Regions from separate parts of the Evansella cellulosilytica DSM 2522 genome, predicted to be linked through region 1. Evidence: a T-box and tRNA genes for the amino acid it is inferred to sense, from the RefSeq annotation. Region 1 holds a T-box; the other holds one or more tRNA genes.

Region 1 (5,638 bases):
CTAAAAGTTGTATTTGAAGCCATTTCTAATCCTTGATGTGTTTTTTGACTCACAATCAAATCATTTTTTTCTACTTGAACCTTTTCACCAGTTGGAGAATCAGTTTCAAAATAACCTTGTTCAACAATCTTTCTTGTATCTTCAGGTGTTAGAGATTTTAGAGTCTTTTGCACAACTCCGACCAGCTTTCCTAGTTTTGGACCTGCAGTCGGAAAGTTCAACTTCAGTTCATATTGTACAGAATCTCCGGTATGGTCTGTAAACTGAACTTTCTTAACATTTATTTCATCTTTAATGATATATTCATACTTCCGAAGTAAATCCGTATCATTTTTCGAACCTACAACAGTAAGCATAGATAGAGGTAGCTTCGTTTTAATATTTGTCATATTACGAGTGGCACGAGCTAGTTCTACAACTTGTAATACGCTATCCATCTCGATTTCTAACAGTAGATTAACCTCTTCTTCATTTGCTTTAGTGAAATCAGATAAGTGCACACTCTCACTCGTTAAATTCAAATGAATATCTTCTGCGATAAATGGGGTAAAAGGAGCAAGCAATCGGCTGATTCTTACTAGTACCTTAAATAACGTATGATAAGCTGCTAATTTATCATCATTTAACCCTTCACTCCAGAAACGCTCACGCGATCTGCGGATATACCAATTACTAACTTGATCAACTAGTAAACTTATTTCCCTTGCTCCTGCTGTAAAATCGTAGTTATCTAAATGTTCTTTAACGTTTTTTGTTACAGTATTTAATCGAGATAACACCCACTTATCTAGAAGTGATCGTTCTCCTTGTTCGTGTTTATTAGGATCAAAGCCATCTATCTCTGCATAAAGCGTGTAAAAGGAATGAACATGATTCAATGTATCGACTAGCTTCGATTTCGCCTGACTGACTACGTTTTCTGAAAAACGTTTATTATTCCATGGAGCACTATCTGCAAGCAATGCCCAACGTAAAGCATCAGCACCATAGTTTTTAACCAAATCGATTGGGTCAATGACATTCCCTTTACTTTTAGACATTTTTCGCCCGTCTTCATCTAGGATGTGCCCTAGTGATAAAACCCGCTTATAAGGTGCTTTCCCTGTGAAAAGAGATGATACCGTTAACAGACTATAGAACCATCCTCTCGTTTGATCTACTCCTTCAGCAATTACATCTGCTGGGAATTGTTTATGAAACATCTGTTTATTTTCAAATGGGTAATGATATTGCGCAAATGGCATAGAACCACTATCAAACCAAACATCAATCACTTCTTTCGTCCTTCTCATATCCTTCGAACAACAAGGACATTCCACTATAACCTCATCGACATATGGCTTGTGTAGTTCAAGATTCTCCACCATGCCACTTTTTGCATTTACTTTCAAATCTTGAATACTCCCTGGAACATACTGATGATTACATTCCTCGCAAACCCACACATTTAATGGTGTACCCCAGTAGCGATTCCTACCTAAGTTCCAATCGACCATATTTTCAAGAAATTTACCAAAACGGCCATCTTTCATATGATCTGGATGCCATTCTACTGTTTGGTTGTTTTTTAAAATAGTCTCTTTAATTTCCGTCGTTCTTATAAACCATCCTTCCATTGCATAGTAAATAAGTGGTGAATCGCAACGCCAGCAATGTGGATAGCTGTGTTCATACTTCTCTTTTGAAAAAAGAAGCCCTTCGTCTGAAAGCAACTTTATAATTTTAACATCGCAATCCTTCGTAAACTCTCCAGCAAGAGGTTTTATGTCATCAGTGTAGCACCCCTTTTCATCTACAATATTTACAAAATCCAACCCACTTTCTTTAATAGCATTGTAATCATCTTCGCCATGTGCTGGAGCTAGATGAACTATACCAGTCCCACTATCATCAGTGACAAATGTAGCTGAGATAACTTCATGGCCACGTTCTAGAGTAAGATAGTTAAAAGGTGGCTCATAAGTAATTCCAACCAACTCACGCCCTTTATGTTCACTTATTACATTGAAATTTTCTCCCAATATATCTTTTACAAGGTTTTTAGCAAGGATATATATATCACCATGTTGCTCCGCTTTCACATAATCTATTTCATCATGTACACCCAGAGCAACATTTGATGGAAGCGTCCACGGTGTTGTCGTCCAACCTAAAAAGTATTCATTTTCTTTCCCTTCAACCTTAAATTTTGCTGTAGCAGACAAATCTTTCACGTCCTTATATCCTTGAGCTACCTCATGGGAACTAAGGGAAGTTTGACAACTAGGGCAATAAGGAGTGACCCGATGACCACGATATAGTAATCCTTTTTCATGAATCTTGGAAAGGACATACCAAACACTTTCTATATAGTCATTATTGAGTGTCACATATGGATTATCCATGTCTACCCAATATCCGATTGCCTCTGTGAACTTGCGCCACTGCTTCTCATAATCGAAAACACTTTTTTTACATTCATTTATAAAATTTTCTACGCCATATTCCTCAATTTCTTGTTTACCAGAAACCCCTATTTTCTTTTCAACACCTAATTCAACAGGAAGACCATGTGTATCCCACCCTGCTTTCCTAATTACTTGATGACCTCGCATCGTTTGATATCTTGCTACAAAGTCTTTAATCACACGGCCTAAAACATGCCCAGCATGAGGCAACCCATTGGCAGTTGGTGGTCCTTCATAAAATACAAATGTTTTTCTTCCTTCACGATTGGTTACTGATTTTTGAAAAATGTTATTTGAATCCCAGTAACTTTGAATTCTATTTTCCCTTTCTATCGCTTTTTCATTTACATTAACCTTTTGCATTTTTCCTCACTCCTTTACTTTATTAAAATAAAAAACTCGCCCCCAACTAATGTTAGGGACGAGTTTTAACCCGCGATACCACCCAGATTCTATAAATAAACTTATAAGTTACATTCATAGCACTCATTCAACGTACAATCATACGCGTTCCTTTTAACGGCGGAATCCCGTCAAAGCTTAAAATTCTTTCAGCTTTGCTTTTCGGAGAGGATATTCAATATGGTCTGAACATTGACTTGCACCAAACGTCAACTCTCTGTAGAACAGATTACATACCTACTCGTTCTCGTCACCAAATTTAATTATTACAATTTTTGTTAAAAACAAGACTACACTATTAAGAATAGAAATGTCAAGCGCTTTTGAAAAAGCTTTAAGCATTAACTTCTAGTCCACTTTTAACATTTCATCTCTCCAACAAATAAAATCTCATACAATCCTCTCGTCGTTGACACAGATATTTTTTCAAATCTAAAAATCGTTTTCTTCCGTGACATCATAAACAATCACGGCATCCAACTCTAATCATTTACTTAATTAGGTCAATCACTGTCACTTGTCGAATGGACAAGTGACAGGCACCCATTATTATTCAAAAAGAGGCAATTGCTCTATTTCCCCAAGACGATCTATAGTTTTTGGTTCATGATCTTGGAAGTATGCATGGTGAAGCCACTTTTCTTTCGTCATGATTTTTTTAGAATCGTTGACAGATGCTCGTAGACGGCAGCTATAAATGATTGGGAAATAATCTTGTAAAAACTTACCTTCGGCATGTGCGGTCAAAGCAATAATCTGAAAGCCAAGTTGTTCTGCTACAAAAAATACTGGACTTAGGACATGATCACTCGATGCCTTTCCAAACGGATTATCAAGAATAACAGACCTATGACGTTTTATCTTCGGCATGATATGTTGTTTTTTCTCTGCAACATAATTAAGTATTCCGAGGAAAAGAGTCATGTTTTTACTCCATTTTTCTCCACCTGACCAAACATTACTTTGCTCCCATGAAAATGACCTAGTTGAAACCTTATTATCATTCGTCACTTTACGGCAATTCACTTTCATAACCTCATTATTCATAACAATTTGCAAAAGCTGTTTTGATTGAAGCCACATTTCAATGTCCTTTCTTACCTTGCCATGGTCCTGTTGCCCTTGATCGTTTAAAAATCTGTCTGACTCTAACTGCTCTAAAATCCATTCTATATAATCACGTATTTTGGATTTCCCTTCTTCTTCAGACCATTCTGGTATAAAGAAGGTAAATATTTGTTTCCAGTCATCCTCTACTTTCACTTTTGTTTTCTTTGGTATCTGTTTCAGTTCCTCAGTAAGTGTCTGGAGATGGGAATGAATATGGTTAATATACGCTTGTAAATCAGCATCTTTCTGACGAATATGCTCGTTAGCGTAACTTGTAGCACGCTGGACACTTGAAACCATATTATTCTTAAATACGATAATATCCTCAAACGTCTGTTTATGCTTTATCCCATTTAAAGCCATATTTCGCATTTTCACATCTGTAATCGCTCGATTGCAGAAATCTGCAAATTCACTTTTTGCCTCTTCCACTTTTCTTCTTTCCATGTCAACAGAAGCTTTTTCATCCCCCAGTATTTTAGTAGTTTCTTGCACATACCTCATTTTACTATTAGAAAATGCTAGCTTTTCTTCTTCATTTAAGAGATGAGCTTCTACTTCTGGCAAATTAAAATGGTGGGCTACACTGAATCTATTAAGCTCTTGCATCGTTTGATTCAGCTTCTCAAATTCCTTATCCAGTCTCTCTATTTGTTTATTAATATATTGTATCCGTTCATCTAGTTCTTTCTTCTCGCGCTCTAACAAAATTGGTACTTCGTTTAATGGTTGTGAAAACAAATAAACTTCTTTCTCAGGGAATGTTTCATTAAACCTATCTCGTAATGAGTCAACCTTTCCCTTTTGGTTTTCTTTTTTTGTTAAAGTTTCTTCTACAGTTTTACTAAACTTTTCTCTATCTGCGTTAAGCTTCTCAATCTTCTCCCACAAACTTTGGAGTAGCGGAGTACTATTAGTAGGAAGTGAACGTCCTTCATCTATATAATCATGTTCTTTTTTCAATACTTTCATTTGGTTAGCCAATTTGCTGATAGCATCCGAAGTAGCTTTCCGTCTCTCTATCCATTCTCCATAAGTTGTCGCTATTTTATCTCTTTTCTTTTCCAGCTCACGAATCTTCTGCAAAATAATCGTTTTACTTTCATTCGTGTAGAGAGGTATTAACGATTGTACAGTAATATACATGTCATCATCTTTCAGGTTCTCTACATTTATTTCAAGCCTACTTATTCGTCCGTCCAATTCTACTTTTTCGTTATTAAAACTCTTTAATTCTTCACGGACACGTTTCAGCTTTCTAGTAATCTCTGCAAGACTCTCAACAATTTCTTTTTCTTTTTCAAGACATTTATCAACCTCTCGTGAATACTGGAGGTAAGTAGTCCCCTTCTCCATTTTCATTTGTAGACCTTGTTTTTCTTCTTGATATTGCTTCTTCTTGTCATGATTACTAGAAATCATCCGTTTAGTCTCAGCGAGATAGATCTCTAACTTACCAATATCTCCTGATATTTTTGATAATTTTGTTTTATAATCAGAAAGCGAACCCTCCCACGTCATTAACATGTCATAAGGATAATTCTGGAGAAAGCTTTTATATGAATCATAACATTGTTCCCATCGTTTCAGTTCTTTCTCTTTTTCTTCCCGTTCATCTGTCATTTCCTTAGCACTTGCTCCAATTTCCTCTTTCCACTTTATAAATGTAGAAGGATTTG
Region 2 (5,638 bases), 620 kb from region 1:
CTATATCTTCATCTACTATAGATACGTTATCTACTTGATCCTTTAGAAGATAATCTATCGATAACCCTAAAACATTTGCAACTTTTTCAAGAAATTGGATAGATGGGTTTGTTTGTATATTTCTTTCAAGTGCACTTAAGTAAGATTTTGCAACGCCAGCTTTATCAGCTAATTCAGTCAAGGTCATACCAGCTTCTTTACGGTATCTTTTTACTCGCTCTCCAATCATTTGCCATTTCTCCTTTTTAATATGGACAATTTCTTATATATATTTTTGGTTTAGACAAAAACTTATTGATATATCATTTTAAATCTAAGTAATATATCAAATATAGCATATTTTTTTAATAAATTGAGGAAAACTATTGAAATAATCATTCGAATAGTCAAGACATTTATTACATTTATTTTTATCAATTCTATTATTGTCACAATATTTTCATAATTTTCTTCAGTAATTGTTTTAACGTAGTCAGTGACGCGTTACTAGCTTTTACTACATTTTATCCTATATTTCGACTAAAAAACAACCATTGGATTTTAATTCGAAAATGTGTATAGTGAATGTGGGTTTAAAATCTTAATAATTTCTTTACAATTCATTAACAATTAATTAATGTTGAACGATTAGTATGAGAAATGTGACGAAATTAGACGATAGAGAAAATGTAAGGGGATGACGTTGTTGGAGTTAGAATTAAGAGACCTTCTATTTATGTTCTTTGGCGGATTGGCGATATTCCTTTTTGGGATAAAGTATATGGGAGATGGCCTACAAAAAACAGCAGGGGACAAGCTTCGTGACATTTTAGATAAATTTACTAGTAATCCAATTATGGGGGTTTTAGCAGGTATCGTTGTTACGGTACTATTGCAAACTTCAACAGGGACAACAGTCCTTGCTATTGGCCTTGTTAATGCAGGGTTTATGACTCTAAGGCAGTCTATCGGTGTTATTATGGGAGCGAATATCGGTACAACGGTTACTGCATTCATTATCGGTCTTAAAATATCAGACTATGCTTTACCTATTATAGCAATTGGTACATTTTTAATTTTCTTCTTGAAAAATCGTAAAGCTAACAATATAGGACAAGTATTTTTTGGTTTTGGAGCATTATTTTATGGATTAAGCTTGATGGGAGAAGGGTTAAAGCCATTAAGGGATTTAGAGATATTTGCAGAATTAACAGTTTCCATGAGTGAAATTCCGCTCCTAGGTGTACTCATTGGAACTATTTTTACTGTAGCTGTTCAAAGCTCTTCGGCGTCAATCGGATTATTACAGCAGTTATATGAACAAGGTGCGATGACACTTGATGCAGCTTTACCAGTTTTATTTGGAGATAACATCGGTACAACAATTACTGCTGTTCTTGCAGCACTTGGTGCATCGATAGCAGCAAAAAGAGCAGCTATGACACATGTAATCTTTAATTTAATTGGTACAATTATAGTCCTTTTATTAATCCATCCATATATATCAATGATGTATTTTCTTCAGGAACGATTAAATCTTAATGAAGCCATGACAATTGCAGTAGCTCATGGTATATTCAACACGTCAAATGTATTAATACAATTACCATTTGTTGCGGTACTTGCATTTATTGTTACTAAGATCATTCCTGGTAATGAGACTGTAATTGAGTATAAAGCACAGCATTTAGATCCTGCATTAGTTCAACAATCATCTTCCATTGCTTTAGGGCAAGCTAAGAAAGAAACTTTAAGAATGGCGGAGTTGTCAGAACAGGGATTAGTTGCTGCATCTGATTTTGTTAAAACGAAGCAAAAGCGTCATGCTGAATTGACATACCAATTCGAGGATGCAATAAATAATTTAGACCGAAAGATTACAGATTATCTCATAAGAATTTCAGCAAATTCCCTTTCGACACAAGACTCAGCACAACACTCGATGTTGATGGACACTGTCCGTGATATTGAACGTGTTGGTGATCATATGGAAAATATTATTGAATTAGCTGAATACCAAGTTACAAATAAAGTGAAAGTTTCAGAACTTGCACTAGAAGATTTAAATGATATGTTTAATTTAACGATAGAGACATTAAAGCAAGCGATAAAGGCATTAGATACAAATGATATTTTAGAAGCAAGAGCTGTAATACTAAAGGAAGAAAAGATAGATAAAATGGAGCGACAGTTACGTAAAAAACATATTTTAAGATTAAATGAAGGTGCATGTGAAGCGTCAGCAGGTATCATTTTTGTTGACATGATTAGTAATTTAGAGCGTATTGGGGATCATGCAGTGAATATTGCAGAAGCTGTAATCGGAGAAGAATAAAGAATAAGGCAGTGTTAAAAGGGCTTTTAGCACTTTTTGACACTGCTATCTTGTAAAATTTTTTCCTTACGTCTATACTAAAAAAAGTTAAATAAAAAAAATAAAAAATATTTTAGAAAAACGTTGACTTATAGAATGTGGACATGCTATTATAGTCATTGTCGCTGATAAAAAACAAAGAGATGGCGGTGTAGCTCAGCTGGCTAGAGCGTACGGTTCATACCCGTGAGGTCGGGGGTTCGATCCCCTCCGCCGCTACCATAATAAGTACTGACATGATTAATTATTAACGGACCCTTAGCTCAGTTGGTTAGAGCAACGAGCGATGTCTTCATGAATAAGCATCGAGCTGCCCCGACGCATTAGCATTCTGATAGGCTAGAAGAGGAAGGGTATAGTAATATTAGTAACAATAATTTAATAATCTTATTAAATCTTATCATGGACCCTTAGCTCAGTTGGTTAGAGCAACCGGCTCATAACCGGTTGGTCGTAGGTTCGAGTCCTACAGGGTCCACCATCTAAAATTGCGGAGGAATACCCAAGTCCGGCTGAAGGGATCGGTCTTGAAAACCGACAGGGGTGTCAAAGCCCGCGGGGGTTCGAATCCCTCTTCCTCCGCCATATTACATAATTTGCGTGTATGTTTGTATTAAACAAGCATACACGTTTTTTGTGCTTTCATGATATTTGTTAGAGAAACCTAGTTGTGAAGGGAGAATGACTTTAAACATGTAATAGTAACAAGTTCTGTATCCAACTTAAGCGCATTATTTTCTTTCTTCATTCAATATTTGATACAATATGTGTAGACGGTATAAGGGAAGGTGCTAAACATGATAATTAAGTTAACATCTCGTGCAGTGGACCAATTAAAGCAGAAAATTAATTCAAATATGATTGCATTAAAATATGATTTTGATGGATGTGGTTGTGTTGTTAGTGGTGTAACACACCTAGAGGAAATTTCTCAAATTGAAGAAGGCTATGAAGTTGCATCCAATGAACAAAATGATTTCACAATTGTTTTTCAGAAGCAATATGAATGGGTGTATGATGAAATGATGACAATAGATTTCCTAGAAGAAGCGAATACTTTTTTATTAAAAAGTGATAATCAAATTTTTAATCCGAGAATGATGATCAAAAAAGTCTAAAGTTGCTTTGACACTTCGAGTTTTTGAATATAATCCAATATACTTCTATATAATATAAGATGGAGGTTTATTGTTTGAAACTTGAGGGGATATCTGATAATGTGAAAATTGAAAGTTATTCCTTTTTTCACTGTTGGAAAGGTGATAATATTTTTTGGGTATTATTAAGAGTTTTTAAAAGACTCTTAATGAATCATATCTACATATATTTTAAGGAGGAGATTAAAAATGGCTTTTACATTACCAGAACTACCATACGCTCATGATGCACTAACACCTCATATTGATGAGGAAACAATGAAAATTCACCACGGGAAGCACCATAACACATATGTGACTAAATTAAATGATGCATTAGAAGGGCACAGTGATCTACAAGGAAAAAGTTTAGAGGAACTATTAAGCAATTTAGACGCACTTCCTGAGAGTATACACGGTGCTGTTCGAAATAATGGTGGTGGTCATTTCAACCACACACTATTCTGGGAAATTATGTCTCCAAACGGTGGTGGAGAACCAACTGGAGAGTTAGCTGATGCAATTAATTCAGCTTTTGGAAGTTTTGATAAGTTTAAGGAAGAGTTTAAAAATGCAGCTTTAACTCGTTTCGGATCAGGATGGGCATGGTTAGTAGTAGACGGAGGAAAATTAACAGTTACAAGTACACCTAACCAAGACACTCCTATCATGGAAGGGAAAACAGCAATCCTTGGTGTTGACGTTTGGGAGCATGCTTATTACTTAAAATACCAAAATCTACGCCCTAACTATGTTGATGCATTTTTTAACGTAGTAAATTGGGAAGAAGTTGCAAAGCGTTTTAGTGCAGCTAAATAAGTCGAACCGACTTAAAGACCTATGAGGAAATTCCTCATAGGTCTTTATTTAAGTTAAGAAAACTTCGATTGGAATTTTTCCGCAAAGTGTAGCGAGAATAGCAGTGGGAACTGGACTAAGCTTGTTTTAGGCTTTTTTATTTTGAAAAGTAAAACAGTTTAGAAAAAAATCGGAGCTAAAGCGAACACACAACCTATATAAAATTAAATAGCCGCATTTTTGCATGACCTTACTCTTTGTATAAAAACATGAATTTTTTCGTTTGTCGAATAAGCTTTTTGTATAGAGGTACAATAAGCAGTGTCACGGCAAAAGGAGCGTCTGCTATGAAAAAGTTGGTACGAAAGATGATTGGTGATGTAGAGCCAAATAAGGACCTAAACCTTCTGCTTATAATTGGAGGGTTATACTCTCTCGGAATAGCATTATCGAATACATTTGTTAATGTGTACCTTTGGAAGCAGTCAGGGGAGTTTATGGATTTGGCCCTATATAACTTAGCGTCTGTAGTTATGCAACCGATTACCTTTATCATCGCTGGTCGATGGGCAAAAAAAGTAGATCGGGTTATTGTTTTGCGGTTAGGTGTTAGCTTTTTGTCTATATTTTATTTCACAGTTCTCTTTTTAGGTGAGAATGCTGGAAACTATTTATTGCTTTTAGGTGGAATGTTAGGGATTGGATTAGGCTTTTATTGGCTATCCTTTAATGTCCTTACTTTTGAAATTACAGAACCTGAAACGCGTGATTTCTTTAATGGTTTCTTAGGTATCCTTACTTCCTTTGCAGGAATGATCGGACCCATTAGTGCTGGCTTTTTAATTACGCATATGGATAGATTAATTGGGTATCGTGTTATCTTTGCAGTGTCATTAGGTTTATTCTTAACAGCGGTTGTATTGAGCCTCTTTCTCAATAGACGATCTGCAAAGGGGCAATATCAACTTTTGGATATTTTAAAAGTAAGGAAAAACAATCCACACTGGAAAAGAATTACACGAGCACAATACTTTCAGGGGTTGCGTGAAGGTAGCTTTATTTTTGTTATTGTTGTATGGATTTATGTTGCAACAGGCAGTGAACTCGCACTTGGAACGTATGGCTTAGTAGCTTCGTCAGTTTCGTTCATTAGCTATTATTTAGTAGGGCGCTTTATCAAACCCCAACAACGTAAGCATTCTATATTACTCGGTGGGATAATTTTATATTTGGCAATTTTTATTATTGCATTTGACCTCGATTTCACACGATTAATTATTTATGGTGTAACTATTTCTATTGCATACCCTATGTTGCTTGTTCCTTATGTATCACTCACATATGACGTGAT

The links. The T-box of region 1 lies ahead of ileS (isoleucine--tRNA ligase). A T-box ahead of a tRNA ligase gene usually reads a tRNA of that ligase, here a tRNA-Ile.
Region 2: it encodes a tRNA-Ile, which carries the amino acid that the T-box ahead of ileS (isoleucine--tRNA ligase) is inferred to sense. The anticodon was not compared.

Annotation. Positions count from the first base shown of each region.
Region 1 covers NC_014829.1:1,214,860-1,220,497, reverse strand. Annotated here, with positions in the region: gene ileS (isoleucine--tRNA ligase) at 1-2,810, opposite strand, end outside; T-box leader at 2,862-3,112, opposite strand; gene BCELL_RS05565 (coiled-coil domain-containing protein) at 3,399-5,638, opposite strand, start outside.
Region 2 covers NC_014829.1:1,838,786-1,844,423, forward strand. Annotated here, with positions in the region: gene BCELL_RS08280 (helix-turn-helix domain-containing protein) at 1-229, opposite strand, end outside; gene BCELL_RS08285 (Na/Pi cotransporter family protein) at 716-2,314, shown strand; tRNA gene BCELL_RS08290 (tRNA-Met) at 2,499-2,575, shown strand; tRNA gene BCELL_RS08295 (tRNA-Ile) at 2,758-2,834, shown strand; tRNA gene BCELL_RS08300 (tRNA-Ser) at 2,846-2,938, shown strand; gene BCELL_RS08305 (iron-sulfur cluster biosynthesis family protein) at 3,151-3,471, shown strand; gene BCELL_RS08310 (superoxide dismutase) at 3,700-4,308, shown strand; gene BCELL_RS08315 (MFS transporter) at 4,635-5,638, shown strand, end outside.